DNA from 2 places in the Micromonospora sp. LOL_013 genome. Region 1 is predicted to be linked to the other one. Evidence: riboswitches for the same ligand, from Rfam matches in the RefSeq annotation. Region 1 holds a riboswitch; the other holds the start of a gene.
What was found. Region 1 has a riboswitch for cobalamin ahead of ACFHWS_RS27330 (ribonucleoside-diphosphate reductase subunit alpha). Riboswitches for the same ligand answer to the same signal wherever they lie in the genome.
Positions count from the first base shown of each region.

Region 2: it holds a riboswitch for cobalamin, as region 1 does, so the genes downstream of both, ACFHWS_RS13490 (VWA domain-containing protein) here and ACFHWS_RS27330 (ribonucleoside-diphosphate reductase subunit alpha) in region 1, are expected to answer to the same signal.

Region 1 is NZ_JBHMIQ010000060.1:11,700-15,279, forward strand. It holds gene ACFHWS_RS27330 (ribonucleoside-diphosphate reductase subunit alpha) at 1-2,142, opposite strand, end outside; cobalamin riboswitch at 2,283-2,493, opposite strand; gene ACFHWS_RS27335 (DUF1702 family protein) at 2,648-3,580, opposite strand, start outside.
Region 2 is NZ_JBHMIQ010000017.1:68,759-72,338, forward strand. It holds gene ACFHWS_RS13475 (hypothetical protein) at 1-40, opposite strand, end outside; gene ACFHWS_RS13480 (CbtA family protein) at 88-846, opposite strand; gene ACFHWS_RS13485 (CbtB domain-containing protein) at 863-1,063, opposite strand; cobalamin riboswitch at 1,095-1,269, opposite strand; cobalamin riboswitch at 1,379-1,506, shown strand; gene ACFHWS_RS13490 (VWA domain-containing protein) at 1,587-3,554, shown strand; gene cobO (cob(I)yrinic acid a,c-diamide adenosyltransferase) at 3,554-3,580, shown strand, end outside.

The sequences.
Region 1 (3,580 bases):
CAGCTTGCCGATGGTCGGCGCGCTGAGGAACAGGTTCAGTGACTGCGACTGGTCGACGTACGGCGCACGGGCGGCGGCCAGGTCGATCAGCGCCCGTTGCGGCAGCTCCCATGCGGTACGGAACAGCTCCCGCACATCGGCGGGCAGGTCCGCGACGCCCTGCACCGACCCCTCGGCCCGCTTGATCTGCTCCCGGACCAGTGCCGTCCACAGCCCGCGCGCCTTCAGCTCGCCGACCAGGTAGGTGTTGATCTGCAGGAACTCCCCGGACATGGTTTCGCGTTTGAACAGGTTGGACACCTGCGGCTCGATGCACTCGTAGCAGCCGGCGATCGAGGCGATCGTCGCGGTCGGCGCGATCGCGACCAGCAGCGAGTTCCGCAGACCGTGCGCGGCGATCGTCGACCGCAGCCGGGCCCACCGCTCGGGCTGGCCGACCTCGGCACCCCACAGGTCCGGGTGCAGCTCGCCCCGGGCGGCCCGGGTCTCGGCGTACGCCGGATGCGGGCCGAACCGTTCGGCCAGCCCGGCGGAGGTCTCCAGCGCGGTCAGGAAGACCTCCTCCTGGACGCGGGTGGACAACTCCCGGGCCGGCGCCGAGTCGAACGGCAGCCGCAGCGTGAAGAACGCGTCCTGCAGGCCCATCAGCCCCAGCCCTACCGGCCGCCAGCGCGGGTTCGACGCCGCCGCCTGCGCCGCCGGGTAGTAGTTGATGTCGATCACCCGGTCGAGGAACACCACAGCGGTACGGACCGTGGCGCGCAGCCTGTCCCAGTCGACGCCGTCGGCAGTGACGTGCGCGCCGAGGTTGATCGACCCGAGGTTGCACACGGCGGTCTCGTCGTCGCTGTTGACCTCCAGGATCTCGGTGCACAGATTGGACAGGTGGATCGTGTTGCCCGGCTCACCGGTCTGGTTGGACAACCGGTTCGCGGCGTCCTTGAACGTCATCCACCCGTTGCCGGTCTGCGCCAGGGTGCGCATCATCCGCCCGTACAGGTCGCGGGCCTTGACCGTCCGGACCGCCTTCTTCTCCGCCGCCCGGTACGCCTCGTCGAACGCCTCGCCGAACAGGTCGGGCAGCTCCGGTGCGTCGGACGGGTCGATCAGCGACCAGTCGGCGTCCGCCTCGACCCGGCGCATGAACTCGTCCGGGATCCAGTTGGCCAGGTTCAGGTTGTGGGTACGCCGGGCGTCCTCACCGGTATTGTCCCGCAGCTCCAGGAACTCCTCGACGTCCGGATGCCACGGCTCCAGGTAGACGCAGGCGGCGCCCTTGCGGCGGCCACCCTGGTTGACCGCCGCGACCCCGGCGTCGAGCGTCTTGAGGAACGGCACGATGCCGTTCGACCTGCCGTTGGTGCCCCGGATCAGCGCGCCCCGGCCACGGATCCGCGACCAGGAGATGCCGATCCCGCCGGAGAACTTCGACAGCTTCGCCACCTGGTGGTAGCGCTCGTAGATGGAGTCGAGCTCGTCGCGCGGCGAGTCGACCAGGAAGCACGACGACATCTGGGTGTGCCGGGTGCCCGAGTTGAACAGGGTCGGTGAGCTGGGCAGATAGGCCAGGCTGGAGATCAGCCGGTAGAAGTCGACCGCCTCGGCCGGCGTCTGGGACAGCCCGCATGCCACCCGCAGCAGCCAGTACTGTGGCGTCTCCACCACCAGCCGGGTCTGCGGATGCCGCAGCAGGTAGCGGTCGGCCACCGTACGCAGCCCGAAGTACTCGAAGCGCAGGTCGCCGTCGCCGTCGCCGTCGACGGCGTCGTCGAGTTTGCGGGCGTTGCGGGCCACGAACGCGGCGGTGTCGTCGCCGATCAGCCCTAGGCCGTGGGCGTAGCGGATGGACTGGCTGAAGCTGGCCACCTGCTGGCCGCGGACCTCCTTGTCCACGTAGGCGGCGAGCAGCCGGGCCGCCAGTTTCGAGTACTGCGGCTCCTCGCCGATCAGCTCCGCCGCCGTCTGGATGGACAGTTTGTCCAGCTCGGCGGTTGTCGCCCCGTCGTACAGTCCGCTGATCGTCCGGGTCGCCACCCGCAGCGGGTCGACCTCGGCCAGGTCGGCGACCCAGTGTTCGACCGCCTTGACGATCTTGTTGACGTCCACCGGTTCGGTGTCGCCGTTGCGCTTGCGTACCTGCATCGGTTCCCCTTGTCGTGCCTGTCCACCGGTCGACGGACACACGGGGAGGACGCCACCGGTCGCCCACCTGGCGGTCTGCTCCGCCGGTGTGGACCGGTCGTCGGCGTCGGCCGTCCCGCGCGGCCTTCGACCACCGCACGCGACGCGTGCGGCACGCTGGCAGGTCTTCGGACTCGTGGGCGTCGTGCTTGTACCTACTGGCCGTCGCTTCCCGGACCCGCCGCGGGTCCAGTGCTTGGTGACGGCGGTCGTTCCCACTCACCGCTGCGGGGCAGTCCCGGACTCACACCGGGTTCCCTCTTGCCTCGACCACCACCGAGGGGCGGCCGAACCAGCTGCGGGGTACACCATATATGGGAGCAAGCTAGAAGACGCAACACCAGATACTGTGTTCGGCGTGTCGCGGCGTCGGGTCGCACCGGGTACGCGGAGGAGGAACCGTCGGGTGAGAAGCGTGCTATGGGGCCTGTCCGGGGCGGTGCTCGGCACCCTCCTCGTCGGGGTACTAGCGACGGCTGCGGGAGGTGAACCGGTCAGCGATCCGCTGTCGCCAGACCTCGTAACTCGGCAGCGCACCGTCCGGTGACAGATCGGTCTCCGATCGTTCAGCGATGTCGGCCGCCTGTTCGACGCTGGTGCCGCACAGCACGGCCACCGCCGTCCGCGTGTGCGCGTTGACCAGCCCTGCCCGGTCGCGAGCCAGCGCGGCGAAAGCCGCGCCCTGAGCCAGGAAGGAGCGATGCTCGCCGCTGAGTTGCCACAGCCGACGCAGCGCCGGCTCACTCACCCCGCCGGTGTAGGTCGCCGCGTAACCGACGCCGCTGACCAGATCGTCGTGACGGTCGGCCGGGAACCGCCCGACGGTCGCGATCACCCGATCGACGTCGGCACCCTCCACGAACCACATCGCCCGGCCGGTGCCTTGGTCAAGCGCGCGATCCAGGTAGTGCCGGAAGTCTCCGTGCGGCCATCCCGCCACGTCGGCCCGGTACTGCTGGCGAACATGCCTGATCGGGTCGAGGGTCGCCCGGTGAAAGCCGAGGCCATCGACTGCCAGCCAGTGCAGCACCGGGTCGGCGGGCAACACCGACCGCCACCGGAACCGGGGCAGCCGGCCTATCGCCCGCCCGACCCCGAAGTAGATCAGGAAGCGATGTGCCGCGCCGCGTCCAGTCAGCAGTCGGCCCACCCGACGGGTCCGGGTCGGGGCCACCGCGTCGAGCATCGCGTACGCCGCCGCGGCCCCCTCGTACGCGAAGCTTTTGAAGTCCCGCGCGGTGCGGTCCAACCGAACCTCCAGCTCGCCGACGCTGGTCGAGTCCAGGGCCGCGTCGAAGCCGGCCTGTACCGTGCGGTCCACCATCTCGAAGACGCTTCGGGTAGTGGTGTCAGCCAGGCCAGTTCCACGACGGACGGCCACCGTCCCGTCCGGGGTGAG
Region 2 (3,580 bases), on a different contig from region 1:
TGCGGCGGGTGCCGCAACAGCAGCCTCGGCATACGGTCACCCGGACGAGGCGCCCGGGCTCCGGGCCTGCCGCGCCGTCGTCAGCCGTCACGCGACGTCGGCGAGCGTGGACCGCCGACCACCGGTCCGGGCCGGGGTGAGCAGCAGTCCGAACACCACCCCGAGGACCGTCCACATGGTGGCGAGCTGCGCCAGCGAGGCGAGTCGGAATTCCCACAGCAGCGTCGCCGGGATGTCGGTGGGCACGTCGACTCCGGTGGCTGGCCAGAGCGCCAGCAGCAGGGCGTACCCGACGATGGCCAGCGCCGCCGCGACCACCGTCCGGTAGGGTGCCGGCCGCGCCCAGCCGGTCAGCCGCCGGTGGGTCAGCAGCGCCAGCCAGGTCACGGCGGCTGCGGCGATGATGAACGACAGGTACTGTCCGGTGCGCTGGTTGACGGTGTCCGGATCGCCGACGCCCGGCGGGTTGGCCGGGAAGCGGATCGCCGGTAGCAGCGCCACCACGACGAAGCCGAGCCCGGCGAGCAGCCCCACCCGGCGGAAGTCGTCGTGGCCGGGCAGCAGGTGCCGGGTCGCCGCGTAGACCACGGCGACGATCAACGCCAGGCACAGCGCCACCGCGACGGTGGCGACCAGCCCGCCGAGGACCTGCATGGCCCGACCGACCAACTCCTCGTCGTGGCTGTGTCCGGCCGTCCCGGTCGCAGCGCGGGCCTCCTCGACGACCAGCGCCGACTCGATCTGCGGTTCGACGATCAGCAGGGCCGCCACCGCGCCTGCCACGCCGGCGGCCGCACCGGCGAGCAGGCCGCGGCCCAGCACCGCGCCGAACGGGTAGGTGCTCATCGGAGCCGGCCGCCGCTCAGTGGCACGGTACGCCGAGGGCGTGCCGGCCGTCGTGGGTGAACTCGTGCACGAACTCGGCGGTACCGGCCAGCACCAGCCCGTTGTCCTGCGCGACCAGGTAGATGACGACCGCCGCGACGGCGGCCAGTAACCAACCGGCGAGCGGTACGCGGATGGCGGTGGTGGTGACCTCGCCGCCGACAGAAGGTGCAGTCATGCCAGGAAATCCTCTCGTCCATGCCTCGTGGCGATGCGGTGCATGCCACGGCCGGTCTCCTGGCTCCCGGATCGTCGCGGCCGTCCCGCCTTCCCGGACCGTCGTCGGCCCAGTGGCGTGGTGGAACGGACACTTCCCGGTCACAGTGGCGAGGACCACGCCGGAATCACACCGGCTTCCCGAACACCGTGGCCTGCGCAGCGTACCGCCGTGGTGACCGCTCGGGCAATGGCTGCGGCTCTGGCCGACACCGGGACCGGCGCCACATTGACGGTGGACCGCCGGTGGGGGAGCATGACCGGCACGAGCGGCGCGGAGGAACCCGGTGCGAATCCGGGGCGGTCCCGCCACTGTGACCGGTGAGTCGCGTCCCCCTGAGACAGCCACTGCCCCAACGGCGGGAAGGCTCGGGACGCGACGTCGATCCGGCAGCCAGGAGACTCCGGCCGCTCGCTGGTCCACCGGTACGCGGGCGTGGACACCCGCGGGAGGGATTCACCATGCACACCTGTCGGCCCCTGCCATGACGCCGTACCCGTTCACCGCCGTCGTCGGCCTGCCCGACCTGCGGCAGGCCCTGCTGCTCGCCGCAGTGCACCCCGGCATCGGCGGCGTGCTCATCCGGGGTGAGAAGGGCACCGCAAAGTCGACGATCGTCCGCGCGCTGGCCGGGCTGCTACCGGAGGTCGACCGGGTGCTCGGCTGCCGGTTCGGCTGCGATCCGGCAGCCCCGGACCAGACCTGCCCCGACGGGCCGCACACCGCGCCGGTGACCGCACGCCGCGGCCCGGCCGCTCTGGTCGAATTGCCGGTCGGCGCCACTGAGGACCGGGTGGTCGGCACCCTCGACATCCAGCGGGTACTCAGCGCCGGCGTGAAGGCGTACGATCCGGGGCTGCTCGCCGCCGCGCACCGGGGCCTGCTCTACGTCGACGAGGTCAACCTGTTGCCGGACCATCTGGTGGACCTGCTGCTGGACGCAGCGGCGATGGGCCGGGCCCACGTCGAACGCGACGGGGTGTCGGTCAGTCACGCCGCCCGGTTCCTGCTGGTCGGCACGATGAACCCGGAGGAGGGCGAGCCGCGTCCACAGTTGCTGGACCGCTTCGGGCTGATGGTGTCGGTGGCCGCACCTTCCGAGGTGGCCGACCGGGCCGAGGTGGTGCGCCGTCGGCTCGCGTACGAGACCGACCCGGTGGCGTTCGCGGACCGCTGGCGGTCCGCCGACAACCAGCTCGCACTGCGGGTACGCGATGCGCGGGCGGCCCTGCCCGCGGTCACGCTGCCCGATGCCGAGATCGACCGGATCGCCCGGATCTGCCTGGCGTACCAGGTGGACGGTATGCGGGCCGACATCGTGATGGCCCGCGCCGCCGTCGCGCTGGCCGCCTGGCGGGGCCAACCGGCGGTCACCGCCGCCGAGGTCGCCGAGACAGCCCGGCTGGCGCTGCCGCACCGGCGGCGCCGTGACCCGCTCGACCCGCCCGGTGCCGACGAGCAGCGCCTCGACGAGGTGTTGCGTGACGAGTGCGGCGACGACGATCCCGATCCTCCGCCGCCGCAGGGTCCGCCACCACCGGAGGGCGGCCCGTCGCAGGGTCCGCCACCACCGGAGGGCGGCCCGTCGCCCGAGCCAGCGACGCTGGACGACAGCGGGCCGGCGGGCGGTGCCGAGCAGCCGGACGGCGTACCGCCGGGCGGTCCGGCTCCGGCGGCGGCCGGGCCCGCGTACCGGCCCCGGACACTGCGGCTACCCGGGCTCGGTGCGGGCGCGACGCCCGGCCGACGTTCGGCGGCCCACGCCGACCGGGGCCGGGTGGTCGGTGCCGGATCATTGACTGGACGGCCGTCGACGGTGCATCTACCAGCCACGGTGCGCGCCGCCGCATCCCGGGGTGCCCGCCAGATCACCCCCGCCGACCTGCGCCAGGCCCGCTACGTCGGCCAGGAGGCGAACCTGATTCTGTTCGTGGTCGACGCCTCCGGGTCGATGGCAGCCCGGCAGCGAATGACCGTGGTCAAGACCGCCGTGCTGTCGCTGCTGCGCGACGCCTATCACCGGCGGGACCGGATCGGGATGATCACCTTCCGGGGTGCCGCCGCCGACGTGGTGCTGCCACCGACCAGCAGCCACGAGGTGGCCGTCGCCAAGCTGGCGCAGTTGCGCACCGGTGGCCGTACCCCAATCGCCGCCGGGCTGCGGGCCGCCGCCGCCACCGTCGCCGCCGAGCGCCGCCGCGAGCCACGCCGTCGGCCACTGATCCTGTTGGTCACCGACGGGCGGTCGACCAGCGGACCGAATCCGATAGACCTGGCGCCGTTGCTCGCCGGCACCGCGATGGTGGTGCTCGACTGCGAGTCTGGTCCGGTGCGACTGGGCCTGGCCCGGCGGCTCGCCACCGGTTTCGACGCCGAATGGCTGCCGCTGGAGGCGCTGTCGGCGGTGGTGCCGCAACCTCGGGTCGGCCTCGCCAGCGGGAGGGCTGCCTGATGCCACAGGGTAAACCGGAACACGTC